Regions from separate parts of the Ferdinandcohnia sp. FSL W7-1320 genome, predicted to be linked through region 1. Evidence: predicted binding sites of a transcription regulator. Region 1 holds the regulator's gene; each other region holds the start of a gene.
The links. Region 1 encodes Rex, which represses fermentation and respiration genes when NADH is low (regulators of the CRP and FNR family bind a similar motif). Its sites were predicted from a motif close to TTGTGAAATATTTCACAA; they were not measured.

Region 1 (7,934 bases):
CAACCATTATTGACGCTTCCACCAATGAAGTCTTAGCTCATCAGGTCTCTGATCGAATTACTTTAGATATCGCTACGGATACACTTAAGAAGTTAAAGAAAAACAGGAGAATCAAACTGGCTAAAGGAGCTTATATACATTCTGATCAGGGAGGTCACTATACCAGCCCTGTTTATCAAAAGCTGGTGAAAAAATTCAAATTGGAACAATCAATGTCTAGGAGAGGTAACTGTTGGGACAACGCCCCACAGGAATCATTCTTTGGTCATTTTAAGGACCTGGCTGATATAAAATCATGTGAAACTTTAAAAGAACTTAAGCAAGAAGTGAAAGCTGCCATCCACTACTACAATCACTACAGATATCAATGGAATATGAAAAAGATGACCCCTGTTCAATACAGAGATCATCTTCTTAAAGTAGCCTAGCTTTTTTTAAAATGTCCTTTACAAGGGGTACAGATTACAACGGAGGTTATTTTTTTTATAGATTTCCCTACTCTATCGAATTTGCCGCTTCCATTTCTGCTTTTAGTGCCTTCCTGTAGGCACTTTTTGATACAAGAATACTGATTTCATATAATCCGAATAACGGTACTGTAACCATTAAATGCGAGATTATTTCAGGAGGTGTGATTAAACCTCCGATGACTAATAGAATAAAATACGCGAACTTTCGTATTTTAGATAGAAACATTGGTGTTACTATTCCCAATCTTGTTAAAAACATCACAATAACCGGCAGTTGAAACAAAAAGCCAAACGGTAAAGTCAATTGCAACAGGAATTGAAAATATTCGTTAATTCCAATCACCTGATTTATATCAAGGCGTTCCGCTAACCTTGTCATAAAGTTCACTACAAACGGGAACAAAATAAAGTAGGAGAAAGAAACTCCTATTAGAAAAAGGATTACCGAAAGCGGAATATAACTCAAGGTTACCTTTCTTTCCTTTTCATATAAGCCAGGACTGATGAAGGCCCAAAGTTGATAAAGTAGAAAAGGAGATGAGATAACAAGGGCAATGATAAAAGCAAATTGCATATAGATTTTAATTGGATCTGTCATACGAAAAGCATTCATTGTCAGCTCTTTTGCTTCCTCTGCATTTTGCAAATAGAGAATAACTGGCTCTGCGAGAAAAAAGCTTCCTAATGCAACAATGAAGAAGAAAACGACTACGTAGATCAGTCGTTTTCGTAACTCTCCAATATGATCATAGACGGACATTTCTTTTTCATTCATGTGACTCATCCTATCATTACTTCACATCTTGAGTTTCATTCTTCTTAACATCATCATCGTCATCGTCTGCTAAACCTTTTGTTGCGTTTTTAAACTCACGCAATGTATTACCCGCTGCTTTTCCTAGTTGAGGCAACTTCTTCGGTCCAAAGATTAATAACGCTGCAAATACAATCAATAAAATACTACCGAATCCAAGACTTCCCACTGTAAGTCACCTCCCTACAATTATAAGATCTATTATTATTCTTCACTTGAATCATTTGAATCATTTGAATAATGCTTTAAGAAATATACAAGGGCTTGTAGTTCTACGGCCAAATCAATATGGTGAACCCGAATATGTTCAGGCACATTGATTCGTGCTGGGGTAAAATTAAGAATACCCTTGATCCCTTTATTAACCAAGCGGTCTGTAATCGACTGAGCTGCCCCAACCGGCACCGTTAGAATAGCCACCGTTACATCATCAGGCAATTCTTTTTCCAGGTCATCAAGATGGTGTACCTTTACTCCACCAATACTACTACCTACCTTATTATAATCCACATCAAACGCAAGCTCAATTTTTGTATTATTATTTTTTGAAAAATTATAATGTAAAAATGCTGTACCTAAATTCCCTACACCGATTAAAGTAACCTTCGTTAACTCGTCTTGATCTAAGGTCTTACTAAAAAAGGATAATAAATAATTGACATTATAACCATACCCCTTTTTTCCCAATGCTCCGAAATAAGAAAAATCTCTCCTAATTGTTGCGGAATCAACCTTAACCGCATCACTTAGTTCTGCAGATGAAACCCTCTGTTTTCCTGAGGCATGCAAATTTTTCAAAAATCGATAGTAAAGTGGCAGCCTTTTGGCAGTTGCTTGTGGTATTTTTGATTGTTCAAGATTCACCTTAATTCCTCCACTAACTTGGAACTAACTATAGCTCCCTTATAAAATCTCCGTTCTTTCCACCTGTTTTTTCAGCCAAATAAGTTGGTCCAATGACCATTCCTTTATCAACCGCTTTACACATATCATAGACAGTTAGCGCACAAACAGATGCAGCAGTAAGTGCTTCCATTTCGACACCTGTACTGCCCTTTGTTTTAACTGAAACCGTGATATTTAAAATATATTCATCTTGGATTGTCCAGCTAAAACGTATATCAACGCCCTTTAATGCCAATGGATGACACATCGGAATTAACTCTGACGTCTTTTTGGCTGCCATAATCCCGGCAACCTGAGAAACAGCAAGGACATCACCCTTACTAACCTCATTATTTATTATTTGCTCATAAATGATTTTATTTACAGTAATACTTGATTTTGCAATTGCTGTACGGACAGTATCTGCTTTTTCCGTAATGTCGACCATCTTGGCACGACCTTGCTCATTAAAATGGGTAAATGATGACATAAACAAACCCTCCCATAAACTATACACTATTTTAACACATCTGTCTTTGATACATCTGTGAACAATATCATTGCAGTTGCTCTAATTAGACAATATAAGATACACTGATGATAGAAACAAGAGGTGAAATAACATGATTTTACTACAAGTAAATCAGCTCAAAAAGTATTTTGCTGCTGATCTTATATTATCGAATATAAAGTTAGAAGTACAAACTCGCGACCGTATTGCCATCGTTGGACGAAACGGTGCTGGAAAATCAACACTTTTAAAAATTATTGCTGGCCATATGTCTCATGATGGCGGTGAAATTATCAAACCGAAAAGTGTTACCATTGATTACCTCGCTCAAAACACCGGACTTGAATCGAGTTTGACCATCTGGGAGGAAATGCTAACTGTTTTTGCCTCCTTACAAAAGCTTGAAAAAGACCTTAGAGACTTAGAGGTTAAAATGGGAGACCCATCCCTCTTTGAAAATCCGGTTGACTACCAAAAATTACTTGAAGAATATGATCAGCTACAGGTTGATTTTAAGGAAAAGGGAGGCTATCAATACGAAGCTGATATTCGATCCATTCTACATGGTTTTAATTTTACAGAAGAAGACTACCAAACCAAAATATCCAGCTTAAGCGGCGGTCAGAAGACACGCCTTGCCCTTTGTAAACTATTACTAACCAAGCCTGATCTGTTAATCTTGGACGAGCCAACTAACCACCTTGATATCAACACACTTACGTGGCTAGAACAATATCTACAAGGATATCCTGGAGCACTATTAATCGTATCCCATGACCGATACTTCCTTGATAAAGTGGTCAACCAAGTTTATGAAATTTCAAGACACACAAGCACCAGATATGTCGGTAACTATAGCAACTATTTAAAACTCAAGGCTGAAAACTATGAACTTGAGTTGAAAAAATATGAAAAACAACAAGAAGAAGTGGAAAAGCTAAAGGATTTCATCGCAAAAAACCTAGTTCGAGCTTCAACCACCAAGCGTGCCCAAAGTAGACGAAAGCAACTTGAAAGAATGGAGCTAATGGACAGGCCGTTAGGTGATGAAAAGTCAGCTTCCTTCCGATTTGAAATCGAGAGGCAAAGTGGAAATGACGTACTAAGTGCAAAAGATATCACCGTTTCGTACGAAAAAGGCAAACCGATTATCAAAAATATTAATTTCAATATTTACCGTGAAGATAGCATTGCTTTAGTGGGTCCAAACGGAATCGGAAAATCAACCTTACTAAAAGCAATTATTGAAAAACTCGACAACGTAGAGGGAACATTTCGCTTTGGTTCACATGTGACCATCGGTTACTATGATCAACAACAAGCGGACCTCAACTCGAACAAGCGAGTTTTAAATGAATTATGGGACGAATACCCTCTTAAAACTGAAAAAGAAATCCGTACGGTTCTTGGAAACTTTCTCTTCTCAGGGGATGATGTGTTAAAAACCGTTTCAACCTTAAGTGGTGGCGAGAAAGCAAGACTTGCCCTTTCGAAGCTAATGATGGAGAAATCTAATTTTCTCATTCTTGACGAGCCTACCAACCACTTAGACCTTGATAGTAAGGAAGTACTTGAAAATGCTCTAATTGATTATCCCGGTACAATCCTTTTTGTTTCCCATGACCGATATTTTATTAACCGCATTGCAACAAAAGTGTTTGAGTTATCTAATGAAGGACTTACAGAATACTTAGGTGATTATGACTACCACCTTGAAAAGAAGTTTGAAATGGAGGAACTCGCAAGGCTAGAAGCCCAAGAGTCAAAGAACACCAAACGTGAAGTGGTCCAAGAAAAGACATCCTATGAACAAGAAAAACAATTAAAGAAGCTTGAGCGTCAAAGAAAACGCAGAATCGAAGAAATCGAGTTGGAAATTTCAACAATCGAAGAAAAAATCGAAGAAAATGAACAGCTTCTCTGTGATCCAGAAGTCTATCAAAATCATGAGGAAGTTCAACGAATTAATGAAGAAAACGAAAAATCCTCAGCAAAACTTGAAGCGCTTATGGAAGAATGGGAATCTCTCCACGAAATCAGTGGATAACTAACATCCTAGAACTTTACACCTATCAACAAAATAAAGATATCCCCATCTCTAATTTTTAGAATGGGGAATTTTTTTGATTACTTACACAAAAAAATATAGTTATACACTATCTTATCCACGTTATCCACATAATCCACACTTATCAACAGACTTATCCACAAAAAATGTCCACAAATACATATTAGTTATTTCGGTACTTTTTATAAGTTTTCCACAAAACCTGTGATTATGTGGATTATTTATCAACAAAAAAGCCCTCTTTAATAAAAGAGGACTTTTTGACTATCTTTCAATGTCTAACCCAGGATTAGCATTCAATGCGTAAGACGAACGCTTTCCTTTTTCGTACAACACACTACCAACTGCAGCAATCATTGCGGCGTTATCTGTACATAATGAAAATGGAGGAATAATGAGTTTAACCTCTGGCATATCAGAAAATGCATGCTCTAAAGCTGCACGAAGCCCTTTATTTGCGGCAACCCCACCAGCTAGTAATACTTGTTTTACCTTATATTCTTTAGCTGCCTTCACTGTTTTAGTCACTAAGACATCGATCACACTTTCCTGAAAGCTTGCTGCTAGATTCTTCGGATCAATGGTTTCTCCTCGTTGTTCAGCATTATGAAGGGTATTAATAACAGCAGATTTTAATCCACTAAAACTAAAATCGTAAGAATCCTCTTCTAGCCAAGCTCTCGGTAAATCAATCGTTGCTGTTCCCTCATGTGCAAGTCGATCAATGTGTGGCCCACCTGGATATGGAAGGTTAAGAGTTCTAGCCACCTTGTCATATGCCTCACCAGCAGCATCATCCCTTGTTTCCCCAATCACTTTAAAAGATGCATGCTCCTCCATGTAGACAAGCTCTGTATGGCCCCCTGAAACAACCAATGCCAATAATGGAAACTCCAGCTCCTCAACCAATCGATTTGCATAAATATGACCTGCAATATGGTGGACTCCTAATAGCGGAATATCATGGGCAAATGCTACTGCTTTAGCAGCATTAACACCTATTAACAATGCTCCTACTAAACCAGGGCCCTCCGTCACTGCAATACCATCAATATCCTCAAAACTCTTATCTGCCTGTTTTAAAGCTTCTTCAATTACCAGTGTAATAGCTTCAACATGATGCCTTGAGGCGATTTCTGGAACGACTCCGCCAAAGCGTTTATGACTTTCGATTTGAGATGCTACAACATTTGATAATATTTCTCGTCCATTTTGTACGATTGAAACAGCCGTCTCATCACAGCTTGTTTCAATTCCCATGATTATTTGGTTATCACTCATTTAAATTCACCCACATAACTAGCGCGTCTTCGTTATTATCAGTATAGTAATTTTTTCGGATCCCACCAGGCTTAAACCCTAATTTTTTATAAAGGTTTTGGGCGACATGATTAGATACTCTAACCTCAAGCGTCATTGTAGCAGCCTGGTGCTGCATCGCTAAAAGCTTTGCCTGCATAAGTAAGGCTTCCCCAAGCTTTTTCCCTCTGTATTCAGGAAGAACTGCGATATTGGTTATATGAGCCTCATCCAAAATAAGCCACATTCCACAATATCCAATCACTTGATCGTTATCAGTCATGACAATATATTTGGCAAACTGATTATGAACAAGCTCATTATAGAAGGCTTCCCTCTTCCAAGGTACTGTAAATGCTGATTTCTCAACCTTCATCACACCATCAATATCTTCTATTGTCATGAAACGAAACAAAATTTGTTGTTTAATGATCTCTTCCATTCTTACCCCTGCCTCTTCCCTAACCAATTCGCCTCCGCCTCTGCCAAACGTATATAATTTGGCACAAATGTATGAACATCTACAGGCGCTTTCTCCATCCCTAATATGGCCAACTCACTTGGTCTCGGATTCCAATCTGTATATGGTGCAACATATGCGAATTGCTCTAAATCTGTTTCTATCTGTTCTTTGTGGATAACTAGATCATTACCGATGAAAAGAACCGGTGTTTCCCTCTTTCTAAGTTCTTCTAGCCAATCTGCTAATAAAATAATTTTATCTTCTTCAACGCAGGTTAGCCTTTTTTCTTCATATCTATAAAGCCCTGTATAAACTTGGCCACGTCTTGCATCAAATATTGGCGAAATGGATCCATTAAAATGCCGACCATTGGCCGCCACGACTTCTAAACTTGAAACTCCCACTAAAGGTATTTGCAATGACCATGCCAGTGTTTTCGCAATCGTTACACCGATTCTGACACCCGTATAAGAACCAGGGCCCATCGCGACAACGATTCTATCAAGCTCCTTTGGCTTAATCCCACATTCCTCCATTAACTGTTCAATTGTAGGCATCACGCGGACAGAATGGTTTTTTGGCAGATTTGTAATCACCTCACCAATCACCTTTTCCTGATCCACAATCGCAACTCCCAATACATAATTGGATGTATCTATAGCTAACACTTTCATTCGCTAAATAACTCCTCACATAAATGTTGATACCTTTCCCCTATTGGTATCACCGTAATCTTACGTCTCGTATCCCCTTGGTGTTCAATCCTAATAGTGAGTCGATCCTTAGGTAATCGGTCTTCAATCAGATGAGCCCATTCAACAACAGTCACACCCTCACCTTCAAAATACTCATCAAATCCCAGGTCCTCATCACTGTGTTCCAAACGATATACATCCATATGATACAACGGGATTCTCCCTTGGTATTCCTTGATTATCGTAAATGTTGGACTGTTCACCGTTCTTGTCACGCCAACTCCTTTTGCAAGGCCCTTAGTAAACGTAGTTTTTCCTGCCCCTAAATCACCCTCAAGAGTTATCACATCACCTGGCCCAAGCTTTTCGGCCAAACGATATGAAAAACTCCCCGTTTCATCGGGTGTATTTGTAATAAACTCAAATTTATCCATATATTCCACCTTATTTCATCAAATGCGCCTTGGCGTATTTGCGCCCGATTTTTTTTGAGCAAGCTCAAAAAATTTCCTTTGAAAAATCGTGGCATCCGCCGGAGGCCATAACTTTATTCAGCTGAGTTAAATCCCTACCTAAAATCGTACACTTTTTACATACTACTTCTCTGAGTTGGGATTCTGCTGAATAGAGTTAAAGTGATTATACCCTTTCATCTCAAGCTTTTGAAGTTCCTTGCCTCGATTCAAAAATACAGCAGGACCACCTTCCGAGACAGTCCCAATTTTTGAA
Region 2 (7,934 bases), 3.5 Mb from region 1:
AGGGCCAAAATTACGACAATACAACCAGCAACGAAACCTGTAAAAATGGGTATTGCCATTTTTTCATCAATCATTTGTTTTAAAGTAGGAACATCGCTTTTACCAATCTGTTTGCTATATTTATGTGTCCACCAAAGAAAAGGAATAATTTTATATAAATAGCCAAGAATGCTACCTGCAACCCATAAAAAGATATAAAGAAAGACTAGTACACCATATAATTTGTAATACCCTGGTAAGAGAGCAAGAACCATTCCGAAAAAGTGAATAACTAAGCCAAAACAAATGGCAATTAATGAAAAAATAAATGGTTTATCAAGCTTTTTCTTTAATCTAACCTTGATGATAGTGGAAATATGGTAAGAAAATAAGGCGAAACCAGCAAAAAGCAAAACCATACCAACTTGTAACATTAGGTTCAATTCAGTAATAAAGCTGAAAATGGTTACAACAAGTCCGAGGGCATAAACAAAATAAACCCAACTTGATAGTTTCATCGAAAATCCGTGTGCTAACGAAAACATAGGAACCATTTTATAGGAAAAGCCGAAAATTAAAAATGTAAACCATCCTGCGGCACCTAGTAGAATATGACTTTTTAGAACAGCAAAATGATCTAGGTGAGCTATTCCAGCACCTAAATTAACAATCAATAGAATTCCTAACGAAATAGTGAGTAACAAGCAAAATAGAGCACTACCAACGAATGCAGTTAGAATGTTTTTCTTTGCCTGTTTTTTCATTGTCATAAACATTTGAACAAGAAATAATAATATTCCAATTATAGCGAGTGATCCTGTAAAAATAGAAATGGCTGGTGAAAAAGAAAGAGTGATGCCAAATCCGCCAAACCCAATTGCCGTAATCCAAAATTGAATAAATCCGAATTTTTCACTCCAAATCGGAGTCAAAAATGCTACCGGTATAAGCTGATACATTGCCCCCATCGCAACCATTAAGGCCCAACCAAGAATAAGTAAATGAGCTGATGATAGAATGGCAGGGGCCCTAAAGTTCCCATCAATCACCATATGTCCATTGAATAGCAGGATGACTTGGGATGTGACCAATGCCGCAACACTAAATAAAATGAAAGAAAGTGGTAGCCTGATATTTGTTTCATTTGATAATTGAGGTATCATGATCAAGCAGCTCCTTATTTTGTAATCTCAATTTGAAAGCCGCCTTCAGGATGTGGTTCTGTTATATGCTTGTAACCAAGTTCTTCAAGCTGTTCATATAAAAACATAGGTTTACGATCATTTATAATCGTCAATGTTTCACCTTTGTTTAGTTTCTCGAGAGCCTTTAACGTTCGCATCATTGGAGTTGGTGGCTCAAGACCTCGGTTATCTAATATCATTATTTGTCACCTCTTTTAGTAAAGGTAACCTTCCAATGTTTTTTATCAATTTGCTCTACCTCGTTTGAAAACCCTTTTGCCTTTAAAATAGGAAATAAAGGAGTCGGTTTGAATGGAGCATGTAAGATGAATGTATCTCCATTCTGTAGAGGTTTAACGGCTTCCATAATCTTTTGAAATGGCTCAATCTTATTTTTAAGATCTTCCCTAACATCTACTTCTACTACTTTTGATTCCACTTGAAAGTCCCCCTTATCAACGTTTATAAACTAATGATAATCATTTTCAATGAGAAACGTTGTGACCTGAATCACAAATGCAAATTTTATTTAGGATTGTCAATTAGGCTGAAAGTTAGTTTTAGAAAATCTCATCATGCAGTTTCATATGATCTAATAAGTAATAACCGTCTGTAGTCAAGTCAACAATATGCTTCTTTTTCAAAACAGAAATCGTTCGACTCACTGATTCACGAGTTGTTCCGATCATATTAGCGAGTTCTCGATTTGTAAAATGAGTTGTAAGTTTAAAGCGATTTCCAGTCTTTTCACCATTACTCCTACATAGACGAAGTAAAAGCATTATGATTTGTTCTTGGGTGCTTAACAAAATTTGTTCTTCTAGACGTTTTTGGAGGTCTATTATTTTTTCACCAAGCACTTTAAAAATTTTTATGCAAAGCTCAGGATTTTTTAGCAATATGTCTTCAAACTTATCAATGGGGGTGAAGATGATATTTGAATCCTCGATTACTTCGGCATGTGCGGGATATCCGCCTTTTCGAAAAAAGCCAGCATGAGGAAACATTTCTCCTGCTTCTAGAACAGAAACAATTTGTTCCTTCCCATGCATATCAGACTTGTAAATTTTTACTTTTCCAGATTGGATGAAAAATACACGATCAAGTGGATCGTCTTGCATAAAGATAAACATCTTTTGTTTATATAATCGTGACTGTGAAATTTCTACAATTGGGTCGAGTTCTTCTGATGTTAGTTCCCGAAACAAGGGTACTCCTTTCAATTGTTCACGAATCGATGGCAATCCCATCTGTCTCACTCCTTGTTCAAAATAAACTATATATGCGGTTACTCAACATTTAGTGTAACAATTCCACTTTTTAAAACAGTGATATAAATCATAGTCGGTGAGGATGACAACAATGTTCAAAAATTGGACACAAAAAAGCTAGGAGTCAAACTCCTAGCTTAGTTATCATGCTTTTCTTCAGCGCAATTAAAGCAAAGTATTCCATTTTTATCATCTAATACAACACCATTAATAAAACCATCTAAACAAAAAATATCTTTTTCACATTCCTTACATTTGCCTACAAATTCCTTCATGTGTTCACCCCGTTAATTCTTTTAAACTCCACAATCATGAAGAATGACAAGATGTTTACGTGGGATATTCATTTAATCTAATTATCGCATAGTTTTCGGAACATATGATAAAAAACATACGTAAATAGTGATTTGCTTCACAACATGGTCTAAAAAGACTCGGGTACAATGGACCCATAAATCAAAAGGAGGAATTTTAAAATGGTATTTGCAGCGAAAGTAAACGCACCAGATTATGCACCGAAGGATAAGCATCCAACAATCTTTAGAACATTTGATAGTTTACAACCAGGTGAAATCATGGAGCTATCAAATGACCACGATCCAAGACCACTCCAATACCAGTTTATGATCGAACGTGGTGACGCATTCACTTGGGAATACCTTGAACAGGGACCAGAAGTATGGCGCGTTGCAATCGGTAAAAAATAAAAAATCAATCGCAGATTCCAATCTCTTACATAGTGTAGGCATGGTCTTTAAAGGCTTTGTTTACACTTTTTTTGATTCATGATGAATTTTGTTTGGTAGGCTGTTTCATTCATGCTACTATGAAGAAAAAATCAAAAGGGTGTTTACTGATGAAAATCCCGACATTCATAGGTGTTCTTTTGGCTGGGGGGGAATCAAGGAGATTCGGAAGCCCTAAGGCATTTGCGCAATTTCAAAACAAATATTTTTACGAATATGCAGTTGATGCATTAAAAGATAACGTGGACCAACTTTATATTGTGAGCCATCCTGTATTAGAAGAGCAATTTCGAAACGAAGCCTCGATTTCCATAATTCAGGATTTACCTGAATTTCAGGGCAATGGACCACTCGCTGGCATATTCACAGTCATGCAGAAAACAAACTCAGATTGGTATGTAATTTTACCTTGTGATACTCCTTTTGTTACAGACAATCTAGTAAAGCAGCTTATTACTTTTACCAATGATCAAAGTATTGATGCAATCGTACCCATTATCAATGACAGACAACAGCCATTAATTGCCGTGTATCATGCTAGAGTCGCAAAAAAGATTGAACAATTACTTAAAGATAAAAAATTAAAAATGACACAGTTATTAGGCACTTGCAATGTAAAATTTGTTACCGACCAAGATCTTCAGCTACAAGGTATGGAATTTGAGAATATCAATAATAAAACTGAATATGAAAAAATAAACCATAAGCCGACTTGAGGATCACACGATATATGTCACAAAGACGTTGCCATATTACATCGCAACGTCTTTGTTATTATTATTCAAGTCTAACACTCATAATTTTCTGAAAAATGTGATAAAATAATAATATCTGAGCTATCTTTAAGGAGGGATTATGTTTGAGAGTAGGCTTAATTTTAGGTATAGTAACCTCTGGACTTCTACTATTAATTGGTTTGTCTACTCGTCAATTTGAAACTTATTCAGTTATTTCTGGGACTTTGGGTATAATATGTTTTTTACTTGCAGGAATTGTATCTGATACCTTTGTAAGTGGCGATCGTGCCAGAGCGAACTATTACACCGAAAGCAAAAAAGAACGCAAAACAAGAATTCGATATTCCTATTTGTTTTTCCTCTTGGGGGCTCCAAACCTACTTGTAGCTGTAGTGTTAACCCTCAATTACATTTAATTTCTTCAAAGAATATTTCTTCATTTCAATTTCATATATTTTTGTTGTCTAGCTCCATCGCCTACCCCCTTGAGGTCATAAGCCAATCAGTCAAGAAGGATAAAATGCATCCTTCTCGCCAGCTTTTCTTATGCTTTTCGGACTTGCACACGATGTGCTGGCGTCTACGTTTGCCACAGGACGTGGCAGTAGTAAGTAGACGTTCAATTTCAAGGTGCTTACGCTTTTCTTAATTTGTGAACAATTTTAAACACCTCCGTTTCCTGTGATGTACCTCACATTGCTCACTATTTTATAATGCTAAAATGTGTACATTAACAAGGGAGGTTTGCCTCATGTTTGAAAGAGACTATAACGAAGTTCCATTTATTGTGATTTGGGAGCTTACAAGGGCTTGCCAATTAAAATGTTTACATTGCCGTGCCGAAGCCCAGTATAAAAGAGACCCTAGAGAGCTTTCCTTTGAAGAGGGGAAAAAGCTAATCGACCAAATATATGAGATGAATAATCCGATGCTTGTATTCACAGGTGGGGACCCGTTAATGCGGACTGACGTTTATGACATTGCCGAATATGCAATTAAAAAAGGTGTGCGCGTTTCCATGACACCAAGTGCAACACCAAATGTAACAAAAGAAGCCATTCAAAAGGCGAAAGAAGTAGGATTAGCTCGCTGGGCATTTAGCTTAGATGGTCCAACTGCTGAAATTCATGACCATTTCCGCGGAACAAATGGTTCATTCGATTTAACAATGAGAGCCATTAAATATTTACATGAACTTGAAATTCCAATTCAAATCAACACTGTAATATCAAGATACAATGTCCATGCATTAGATGAAATGGCAAAATTAGTTGAGGACCTCGATTGTGTATTATGGAGCGTCTTTTTCCTAGTACCTACTGGTCGTGGAAAAGAAACGGATATGATTTCTCCAGTTGAACATGAAAAGGTATTTCGCTGGTTGTATGACCTTAGTAAACGTGTGAAATTTGATATAAAAACGACTGCTGCACAACACTATCGCCGTGTAGTTATTCAATCAAAATTGCGTGAAACAAAGGATGCAAAACAACAAATCCGCTATGAAGATGCCCTTATGCAAGGGAAAACGGGGCAAATTGATGGACTTGGAAGAGCGCCACAAGGTGTAAACGATGGGAATGGATTCGTCTTTATTTCTCATACTGGAGATGTGTATCCGAGTGGTTTATTACCTGTAAAAGCAGGAAATGTTCGTGAGACCCCACTTGCTGAAATTTATCGTGAATCCCCAATCTTCAAAGATTTGCGTAATCCTGACAAATATAAAGGGAAATGTGGAGTATGTGAATTTAGACATGTATGTGGTGGATCCCGTTCTCGTGCATATGCCATGACAGGAGATTACATGGAGAGTGAACCATTCTGTGTATATATTCCTGAAGCACTTCGTAAAAAAGAAAGAACATTACATTAAAATACCTAAGACCCATGGAGCCCGTGGGTCTTTTCTTTAGGTTATTCAATACTACAATATTTAGCTGGACATTCCTCGCACTGTATTGCTTTTTTTATATATCCTAAATCGTGAATAGTGATATAGCCCTTTTGAACAGAAATGATATCCTTCACTCGTAAATCATGCAGCATCCGGTTTACACTTTCTCTTGTGGTTGCACAAAAATTAGCTAGTTCCTGATTGGTCAGACGTAGGTCAATTAAAGTGCCGTTTTCCTTTTCCACCCCATAGCTGTTGGTCATCCTAATTAATGTGGAATATAATGCTCCTTTTTTGCCTAATAAAACAAGGTCTCTAAACTTTGTTTGTGTTTTTCGGAAATGATCACTCATCCACTTCATAAATTCAAATGCTAGTGTTGTATTTTCAAAGAGTTTTTTTTCTAATTCATCCTTTTGAATTACAGCAATTTCACAATCCTCCAATATCCTGCAATCAAATAAATATTTAGGTTGATCTGTAAATAGGGTCAACTCCCCAACGATTTCATTTTGGCTACAGATTCGAAGCGATAACTCATTGCCATCCGATGTCCCTTTACTTACTTTTACACGCCCCGATAGAATCAGATAGAGTTCAGAAGCTTTCATTCCTTCACGAAATAAATAGGTTCCTTTTTTCATATTGATGACTTGATTAGCTGATTTAAGAAGTTCGGTTAATTCATCTGAAATAGTTGATTGATGTAAAGCTAATTTACTCATAGGTACCACCTTCCATATAGGAATGCTATACTTGTTTCTAAGGAAATCATATAATGTTAGGCATACATTAGGTGTATAATAAATCACACATCCTTCATTTATTAAGCATAATACCTTAGAAAATAAGGATTCCTGACTTTTTGAACAATTTTTAACAATTGAGGTTTGCATAATGGAACTTACTTTTTGGTCACCTATTAAACTATCGATAATCATTGCTATCACGGCCGGTTGTATTGTCTTACTTCTAGGCTTAATCATAGGCAAATGGATGTCACATAAGCAATTTAGAGGCAAACTCTTTCTGGAAACAGTGTTAATGCTGCCACTGGTTCTGCCTCCGTCGGTTGTTGGTTTTTTATTAATTGTAATTTTTGGACGAAATAGTTTTGTAGGAATGTTCCTTGAGAAATTAACAGGACAACCGATTATGTTCACGTGGTTGGCAGCTGTTATTGCTTCTTCTGTCGTTGCATTTCCGTTAATGTACCAATCTGTAAAGACGGGATTTCAAACAGTAAATACAGATATTGAGGATGCGGCAAGAACGGATGGAGCAAATGAATTTAGTATATTTCTGTTCATTTCGATTCCTTTATCGTTGAAAGCAATTGTAACGGGTTTTATCTTGAGTTTTACTCGAGCACTTGGGGAGTTTGGTGCAACCTTGATGTTTGCGGGCAATATACCAGGAAAAACACAAACACTACCAACAGCAATCTATGTTGCCATTGATAGCGGAAATATGGAATTGGCCTGGCTATGGGTATTAACAACGGTCTTCATCTCATTCCTAATGCTAGCGTTAACCTACTTAATTAAATAGTCGTTATAAAAAGATGCATTCTTGACAAGAATGTGTCTTTTTTTGTTTCAGTCCCATTTTGTGACAAACTTAACAGATTTATGGCCGAGCAATATGTGACAATCTTGCTGAAAAGAGAAATTAGGAGGGGGTTTCTTTGTACCAAACAGCCGCTTGGTATCTTTCCATTATTTTAATGGCCTTAATTACAGTTATTTTTATTACCGTCGTATTAAAAACCAATAAACGAAGAGAGTATGAACCAATTCAGAAAAAATGGTACCGTTTTAGAACGATTTATTTCTTAGTTCTACTCGTTGTATTTGGAACTTTAACGTATTTTACACTCCAGGATCTTCCATTTGAAAGACCGGTATATGGACAAGAAGAAAATCCAGTCATTGTCGATGTTGAAGCCGTTCAATTTGGATGGAACATGAGTCAAATGGAATTCAAAGTGGGAGAGCCAATTGAATTCGATATCACAAGCTCAGATGTTAACCATGGCTTTGGTATCTATGACAAAGACATGAATTTATTAGCACAGACTCAGGCAATGCCAGATTATACTAATACGGTTTACTACACAT
Region 3 (7,934 bases), 3.3 Mb from region 1:
ATCATTTCATGAGAGTTTTGGAACTTACGGCAGTCCAAGAGTACATTCTGATTTAGATGAATGGGGTTATTCGGTTTCGGAAAAGACTGTAGCTAGAATCATGAATGAAATGGGTTTAAAAGCGAATCAAAAAGCGAAATTCGTGGTCACCACAGATTCAAACCATAATTTAAACACATATCCTAATCTGCTTAATCGACAATTTAACGTAGAAGAACCTAATAAAGTTTGGGTTTCTGATATTACGTATATCTGGACGGTAGAAGGCTGGGTGTATTTGTCCTCCATTATGGACTTATGTTCAAGAAAAATTGTGGGTTGGAACCTGGGGTCAGATATGAAAAAAGAGTTAACTATTCAAGCATTAAATATGGCCATTGTTTTAAGGCAGCCTGGCGAAGGTTTAATTCATCACTCGGATCGCGGTTCTCAGTATTGTGCCCAAGATTATATCGATATTATGGTTGAAAATAATATGGAAATCAGTATGAGTAGAAAAGGTGATCCATACGATAATGCTTGTATCGAGTCATTTCATTCCACAATCAAGAAAGATTTAATTTACAGAAGGCGATTCAAAACAAGAGAAGAGGCAATAAAAGCGGTCAATTATTATATTAATAATTTCTATAATGAAAAAAGAAAGCATTCAACTTTAGGATATACTTCTCCAAATGAATATGAGAGAAATCTTCAACCAACAAATGATGTATTTATCTCATAAATTAGACTTTTGGTATTAGAAATGAGCAGTCATGTTTTCGACTGGTCATTTCTAATACCGTACCAAACGAAGTGCGGTAGCGTTGAGTTATAAAAAGTCTCAAATTTTATTGTCCACTTTCTTGACAGAAGACCAAAGGTGAGGTAACTTCGGACAGGGGAAGGCAAAAACATCGCAGTCTTGTCCGAAGGTGAGGCAACTTCGGACAGGAGAAGGCAAAATCACGGCGTCTTGTCCGAAGGTGAGGTAACTTCAGACATAGGAAGGCAAAATCATCTCAGTCTTGTCTGAAGGTGAGGTAACTTCGGACAGGGGAAGGCAAAATCATCGTTAGTGTGTCCGAAGGTGAGGTAACTTCGGACAGGGGAAGGCAAAAACATCGCGGTCTTGTCCGAAGGTGAGGTAACTTCGGACAAGGGAAGGTAAAATCATGGCAGTCTTGTCCGAAGGTGAGGTAACTTCAGACAAGGGAAGGCAAAATCATGGCAGTCTTGTCCGAAGGTGAGGTAACTTCAGACAAGGGAAGGCAAAATCATGGCAGTCTTGTCCGAAGGTGAGGTAACTTCGGACAGGGGAAGGCAAAAACATCGCGGTCTTGTCCGAAGGTGAGGTAACTTCGGACAAGGGAATGCAAAATCATCGCGGTTGTGTTCAAAGTAGAGGTAACTTCAGACAAGGGAAGGCAAAATTATCGCAGTTGTGTACAAAGTAGAGGTAACTTCGGACAAGAGAATGCAAAATCATCACTGTTGTGTCCGAAGTCAAGGTAACTTCAGACAGGGGAGGCAAAATTATCGCAGTTGTGTCCAAAGTAGACGTAACTTCGGACAAGAGAATGCAAAATCATCACTGTTGTGTCCGAAGTCAAGGTGTCTTCGGACAAGGGAAGATAAAAACATCGCGGTTGTGTCCAAAGTAGAGGTAACTTCGGACAGGGGAAGGCAAAATCATCGTTAGTGTGTCAGAAGTAGAGGTAACTTCGGAAAAGCCAAGGCAAAATTATGGTAGTTGTGTCCGAAGTCAATATAAAAAATGTAAGCGTGAATTCGTTTGTGAATTCACGCTTAAAATGTATTGTGATTTACTCTTTTACTACCCAAATTTGGAACCCGTCACTTCAACACCGAACTCTTTTTCTTTTAAGCCCCTTTTTCGAGTGGAGTGTATTGTATTGGGCGCTTTTTTTGTACTGCAATCACCAATACAAATAAAATGATGCCCATACTACTGAATAAAACATGTGGATATATCAGCAATAGACCACTCGAGATTAACAGTATGCGGTCAAGGTAAGTCGCACATTTTTGTAGCCAGCCAATCACGCCTGCGCTAAGTGCAATAACACCGATAACCGCAGTTAAGAATGAAACAAAAATTTCAATAGGTGGACCATCGAGCAGAAGTGCAGGTTCTAAAACAAACATAAATGGAATGATGAAGCCCACTAAACCTAGTCGAACTGCTTCTATCCCAACTTGGTTTGGGTTGCTATCGGCAATACCGGCAGCGGCATAAGCTGCTACTGCAACAGGTGGTGTAATCGCTGAAAAAATAGAGAAATAAACAATAAATAAATGGGCAGCCATTAATGAAACACCTAATTCCATTAAGGCTGGAGCAGCTAACATCGCTGTTAAAATATAAGCAGCAGCAACCGGCATTCCCATTCCTAAAATAATACAAATGAGCATAACTAGAATCAAGGTAGGAAGGAGCATACCTTCAGTTAGTCCAAGGACAATACTCGTTAATTTACCACCAAGTCCCGTTGACATGATACCTGAAATGACTAGCCCAGCCGCGGCACAAGCTGTTGTTACTGGGATAGAGGATTTTGCACCATCAAGCATCGCTTCAAAAATTTGCTTAACACCCATTCGGGTTTTTTTACGAAACCAGCTAACTACGATTATTGCTAATACACCGTAAAAACCAGTTCTAGATGCGCTATAGCCATTTAAAAGAAAGAAGAGTAAGATAACCAATGGGATAAAATAGTACCAGCCTTCTTTTAACACGTTTGAAACGTTAGGAATGTCTTCTTTATTCGCCTTTGGTAAATCTAATCTTATTGCCTCAAAATGAACCATCGCAAGCAATGAAGTATAGTAAAGTATTCCAGGAATAATGGCAGCAATAACAATCGAAATATATGGAATCTGAGTAATTGCTGCCATTAAAAAGGCAGAGGACCCCATAATTGGTGGTAAAATACTACCACCAGTCGATGCAGCTGCCTCAACTGCTGCCGCAAATGTTGGTTTGTATCCGGAACGCCTACTCACTGGAATCGTAAATGAGCCTGTTGTTACAACATTCGCTGTTGGGCTACCAGAAATCATGCCAAAAAATGCACTCGCAATGACGGCCACCTTGGCTGCTCCACCGCGGGTTCTTCCAGCAAGAGCTGTCGACAACCGGAAGAAGAACTCACCCGCACCCGCCTTTTGTAAAAACGCTCCAAATAGTAAAAACATATACACGAATGATGCTGCAACTGCAATTGGTGAACCCCAAAGGCCGTTAAAGCTATAAGCTAGATCTTCAACTACTTCGGAAAACGAAAATTCCCTATGCCAAATGAGTCCGCCTAAATGATGGCCCCAAAGTGCATAACTGATTCCAATTAAAACGATGATGACGATCGGCATTCCAATCGTGCGACGTGCTGCTTCGATACTTAATAGGACAAATACGAAGCCAACAAAAATATCCAAAGGGGACATAGGGTCGACAATTGGAATCCGTTCCGAAATTCGTTCAGCGTGGATATTAAAATAACATCCGGCACCTAAAGCTAAGAGTGAACAAATATAGTCAGGGATTGTCGGTGTAGCGCTTGTTCTGCTTTGTTTTGAAAAACTATAATATAAAAAGGTCAAGATTAGAATGAAAGCTAGATGAGTTGCCAACAGTTGGATCGGATCTAGTTTTCCCCAGACAACAGACACAATTTGGAATAGTGATAAGATGAATGCAATACTTTTAAAATATTTAGCAGCGGGACCTGTCAAGTCACGCTTTTCACCTTCAGAAAAGGTTCTAGTTATATAATTTGTAAAGCCCATTATCTCGGGAACTCCCTTCTAAATTTAATGGATTAGTCCTTTTTCTACGAAAAATTTCTTTGCACCAGGATGAAGAGGGACCTTCCCAACTTTGCTAAAGTTTTCGTCTGATAGCTTCTTAAATTCCTTATGGACTGTGCCTAGATATTCTACATTTTCATAGATAGCCTTTGTAACGCGATACACTTCTTCTTCAGGAACATCCTTGTGAACAATTAAAATAGCAGGGGTATATAGGGTGTGTATATCTTGATTTAAAAAATTATAACTCCCTGCCGCTATTGTACCTAGCTCCATTCCTAGCTTATCTGCTACATCTTGAAGTATATCTTGGTCCATCGAAATAAATTTCATGTCATTTGTGATGGCCGCCTCTAAAATATCACTGGATGGGACGGATACTGCATCTCCTGTTGTATCGATTCGATTATCTCCCATCAATTCAAACGTTTTTGAACCACTTAAATGATCAACAGAACCACCCCAAGATGCTATATCTTTATAGGTTACATCGTACTCTTGTAAAATCGTTCGGGTTATGATTTCACCCGCAGAGCCCCTTTGGTCAACTGCTAGCCGCATCGGTGCTTCCTTTTGAATCACCTCGTCCAATGAATCGAATTCCACGTCAGCTCGTGCGATTAATTGATAATAGTTAGCAGGAATCACCACACTAATCGCCCGTATATCTGGATAGGCTTCTTTATAAGGTTCTGTTCCACTAAATGCTGCGTAAGCTGTCATGGCATAGGAGATACCATAAGGGACCGTGTTTGTTCCAACACTAGCCGGATTCTCAACAATTCCGCCAGGCTCAACCGTAATAAGTGAACCTTTATTTTCACGACGAATCGACTCGGCGATACCTTCTGTAAAAACAGACCATGCGCCACCTGTCCGTCCGCCAATAATAGTCGTTCGAATATCGCCAGTATCAGCGACAGACACCGCACCAACTTTATTCAAGCAACCTGCTAAAAGAATACTGCTAATTAAAAGTAAGAAAGAATAAATCCAATTTTTTTTAGACATTCACATTACCCCCAAAGGTCATGCTACCCGAGTTCCACCCGTACTTTTAACAAGTCAGATGTACTCGGGTAGCATATCATCATTCATTGAAAGAAGATTTCTTGTTACCTTCTTTTACTTGCAAGCTAATATCAAGGGCTTTTACTGAATGGGTTAAAAATCCTAATGATATATACTGGACACCGGTACCGGAATAGGTGGCTAAATTATCTAAAGTTATTCCGCCAGAGGCTTCGGTGATGATTCCCTTTGGTACTAACTTTGTGAAGTCATTCACTTCTTCAGGGCTACGATTATCGAACATAATCACATCTGCTCCAGCTTCCACAGCTTCCAAGACTTCTTCTTTGTTTTCCGTTTCAACTTCAATCTTTACCATATGGCCAATTTTTTCGCGTACCGCTTCAACCGCTTTTGTAATCGAACCGCAATAGGCGATATGGTTATCCTTAATCATAACCCCATCATAGAGCCCAAAACGGTGATTTTTGCCACCACCCGTTACAACTGCATACTTATCAAGCATACGAAGTCCTGGAATGGTTTTTCTAGTATCACAAATACGAATGGAAGGGTCGTTTAAAGCTTCTACACATCTGTTTGTAACGGTTGCAATTCCACTCATTCGTTGGATAAGGTTCAGTATCACTCTTTCACCAGTGAGTAGGTGGGATGTCGGTCCACTTACTGTTGCGATTGAATCGCCAGCATAAACATAATCTCCGTCAGAAAAACGAAGCTCGACTCCAATGGTAGAATCTAATAAGCGATAGGCTTCCTTAATAATGGCTAATCCAGAAATAATTCCTTCCTCTTTAGCAATAAATACGCCTTGACTTGTTTGTTCAATTGGGAAAATTGATTGACTTGTTACATCCAGTTCACCTAAATCTTCAAGTAAGAACTCCTGTAACATTTTACGCAATTTTAATAGATTCATAGTTTTTCCTCCTAGGATAAATAAGTTTGATAATAATTTCACAAACTTAGGTAAGGTAATTTTTGGTTATAAAAAGTTTAAGGGATACATCTGGAAATACAAGTGTCTTGTCATCTATATTTACATAATACTATCTAAAATTCAATAGCATCAATAAATAAAATTATTGGCTATTTTATAATTAAAAAGAAAAAAACACCACTGGAAGAGAAAATCCTCCAATGATGCCTATATATGACTTGTTAAATTTACTAGAGACAATATTATATTAGAATGCCCAGTCCCCTTTACGGAAAACGGGTTCGGTGGTGCCATCATTCGTAATGCCGTCGATGTCCATTTCACCTGAACCGACCATGAAGTCAACGTGTGTGATACTTGAGTTTGCTCCTTTTATTACAAGCTCTTCCCGCGACATTGTTTTACCACCTTCAATACAGAAGGCATATGCGTTTCCGATTGCAAAGTGATTGGAGGCATTTTCATCAAAAAGAGTATTGTAAAACAGAATTTTTGATTGTGAAATAGGTGAACTATGTGGAACTAACGCAACCTCACCTAAATAGTGACTGCCTTCATCTGTTTCCACAAGGCGTTTGAGTGTGTCTTCACCAGCTTCAGCCTTTACATCCACGATTCGTCCATTTTCAAATGTGAGCGTAAAGTTATCAATTAAGCTTCCCCCGTAATTGAGTGGCTTCGTGCTGCTTATATAACCATTTACACCTTCTTTCGCAGGAACGGTGAAGACCTCCTCTGTTGGCATATTGGCTACGAATTGAATATTTTGTTCGTTTTCACCACCACCGCCAATCCAAACGTGACCCTCAGGAAGTTCTACCATCAAGTCAGTTCCAGGCGCTGTATAATGCAATTTTTTATATTTTTTCTTGTTTAAGTACTCCACTTTTGCATGCAAAGTTGCATTGTGATCCTTCCAAGCTTGTACGGGATTTTCCGTATCTACACGAGTTGCTTGGAATATCGCTTCCCATAACTTTTCAACTTGTTCTGCAGAGGAGAGGTCTGGGAATACTTTTTCAGCCCAGCTTTCTGATGGCACAGCAATAACGGACCAGCTTACTTTATCAGCTTGAGAATAATTCCTGTATTTTTCCAGTGCTTGACCAGCAGTTTTATTTGCATTGGCAATGCGCTCAGGATTGACACCTTTCAGTAAATCTGGATTTGATGAAATGATAGACAAAAAGGCAGCTCCGTTTTCAGCGAGTTCTTCCATTCCTTTCGCTTTCCACATTGGGTAATCCAGGAATGCTTCATCTGGTGCTAAATCAAAGCGAGTGCGTGTAATTTCGTCATCATTCCACTCGACATATACATTTCTTGCTCCGGCCTCATAAGCTTTTTTTACAACTTTTCTAACATATTCTACAGCTGAGATAGGTGCATTGATAAGTAGGTTTTGTCCTTGCTGTACATTAACACCTACACGCACAGCTAAGTCAGCATATTTCTCTAACATTTGTTCGAACGTACTCATATGTATTCTCCTTTGCAACGTGCTATTAACCTAACACGATTGTGTTATATTTCTTTTTTAGTGTAACAGATACAATATCAACCATGAAATACATTTTTATGAAATTAATGTCTTAAATTGAAACCCTTACCACCCCTTCATCGTATTAAAAGTATGAGGAAGGAGTGGTTTTTTTATGTCCAACAAACCAGTGCTTAAACTCCCAAAAACAATATCTGAAAGAATACTAGAAACGCTATCAATTTTATTTTTAGTTGGTATTTATGTTTACATCATCGTAAGTTGGGGTGAAATCCCGGATCGAGTACCTACCCACTTTAATATCTCTGGTGAGCCAAATAGCTGGGGCGGTAAAGGTAGTGTTCTCATCCTCCCAATCATTGCAACCTTTTTATTCAAGACCATGTTTATCTTGAGTAAGTTTCCGCATATTCATAATTACCCTGTTGAGGTGACACCCGAAAACGCAGAAGGCATATATAGAGCATCTCGAAAAATGCTCGTCGTGATGAATTTCCTTCTTACGTTTTTCCTAGTGATTGGTGCATTGGAAATGATTAACGTCGCCCAAGGAAATGAAGGTCTAGGCATATGGTACATGATTGGTTTTTTTGTGTCTCTTTTTGGGACAATGGGGTATTATATGTACAAGATGTTTAAAATAAGGTA

Region 2: a site for Rex is predicted at 4,597-4,614, ahead of NST91_RS18905 (TIGR04053 family radical SAM/SPASM domain-containing protein). Genes of this name have one in related genera too.
Region 3: a site for Rex is predicted at 5,791-5,808, ahead of nadC (carboxylating nicotinate-nucleotide diphosphorylase). Genes of this name have one in related genera too.

What each region holds. Positions count from the first base shown of each region.
Region 1 covers NZ_JBBPAM010000001.1:316,452-324,385, reverse strand. Annotated here, with positions in the region: one part of gene NST91_RS01660 (IS3 family transposase) at 1-428, shown strand, start outside; gene tatC (twin-arginine translocase subunit TatC) at 496-1,245, opposite strand; gene NST91_RS01650 (twin-arginine translocase TatA/TatE family subunit) at 1,262-1,453, opposite strand; gene NST91_RS01645 (redox-sensing transcriptional repressor Rex) at 1,489-2,148, opposite strand; gene moaC (cyclic pyranopterin monophosphate synthase MoaC) at 2,177-2,659, opposite strand; gene NST91_RS01635 (ABC-F family ATP-binding cassette domain-containing protein) at 2,793-4,727, shown strand; gene tsaD (tRNA (adenosine(37)-N6)-threonylcarbamoyltransferase complex transferase subunit TsaD) at 5,013-6,029, opposite strand; gene rimI (ribosomal protein S18-alanine N-acetyltransferase) at 6,022-6,489, opposite strand; gene tsaB (tRNA (adenosine(37)-N6)-threonylcarbamoyltransferase complex dimerization subunit type 1 TsaB) at 6,492-7,184, opposite strand; gene tsaE (tRNA (adenosine(37)-N6)-threonylcarbamoyltransferase complex ATPase subunit type 1 TsaE) at 7,181-7,639, opposite strand; gene thiL (thiamine-phosphate kinase) at 7,802-7,934, opposite strand, start outside.
Region 2 covers NZ_JBBPAM010000001.1:3,830,583-3,838,516, reverse strand. Annotated here, with positions in the region: gene NST91_RS18945 (heme-copper oxidase family protein) at 1-1,142, opposite strand, end outside; gene NST91_RS18940 (DUF2249 domain-containing protein) at 1,157-1,363, opposite strand; gene NST91_RS18935 (DUF2249 domain-containing protein) at 1,363-1,602, opposite strand; gene NST91_RS18930 (cyclic nucleotide-binding domain-containing protein) at 1,724-2,413, opposite strand; gene NST91_RS18925 (hypothetical protein) at 2,572-2,709, opposite strand; gene NST91_RS18920 (DUF2249 domain-containing protein) at 2,911-3,141, shown strand; gene NST91_RS18915 (molybdenum cofactor guanylyltransferase) at 3,291-3,896, shown strand; gene NST91_RS18910 (DUF5316 family protein) at 4,040-4,333, shown strand; gene NST91_RS18905 (TIGR04053 family radical SAM/SPASM domain-containing protein) at 4,669-5,793, shown strand; gene NST91_RS18900 (Crp/Fnr family transcriptional regulator) at 5,835-6,539, opposite strand; gene modB (molybdate ABC transporter permease subunit) at 6,712-7,365, shown strand; gene NST91_RS18890 (cupredoxin domain-containing protein) at 7,502-7,934, shown strand, end outside.
Region 3 covers NZ_JBBPAM010000001.1:3,603,632-3,611,565, reverse strand. Annotated here, with positions in the region: partial or broken gene NST91_RS17810 (IS3 family transposase) at 1-724, shown strand, start outside; gene NST91_RS17805 (TRAP transporter permease) at 1,864-3,792, opposite strand; gene NST91_RS17800 (TAXI family TRAP transporter solute-binding subunit) at 3,817-4,824, opposite strand; gene nadC (carboxylating nicotinate-nucleotide diphosphorylase) at 4,904-5,764, opposite strand; gene NST91_RS17790 (aminopeptidase) at 6,033-7,265, opposite strand; gene NST91_RS17785 (DUF1648 domain-containing protein) at 7,441-7,934, shown strand, end outside.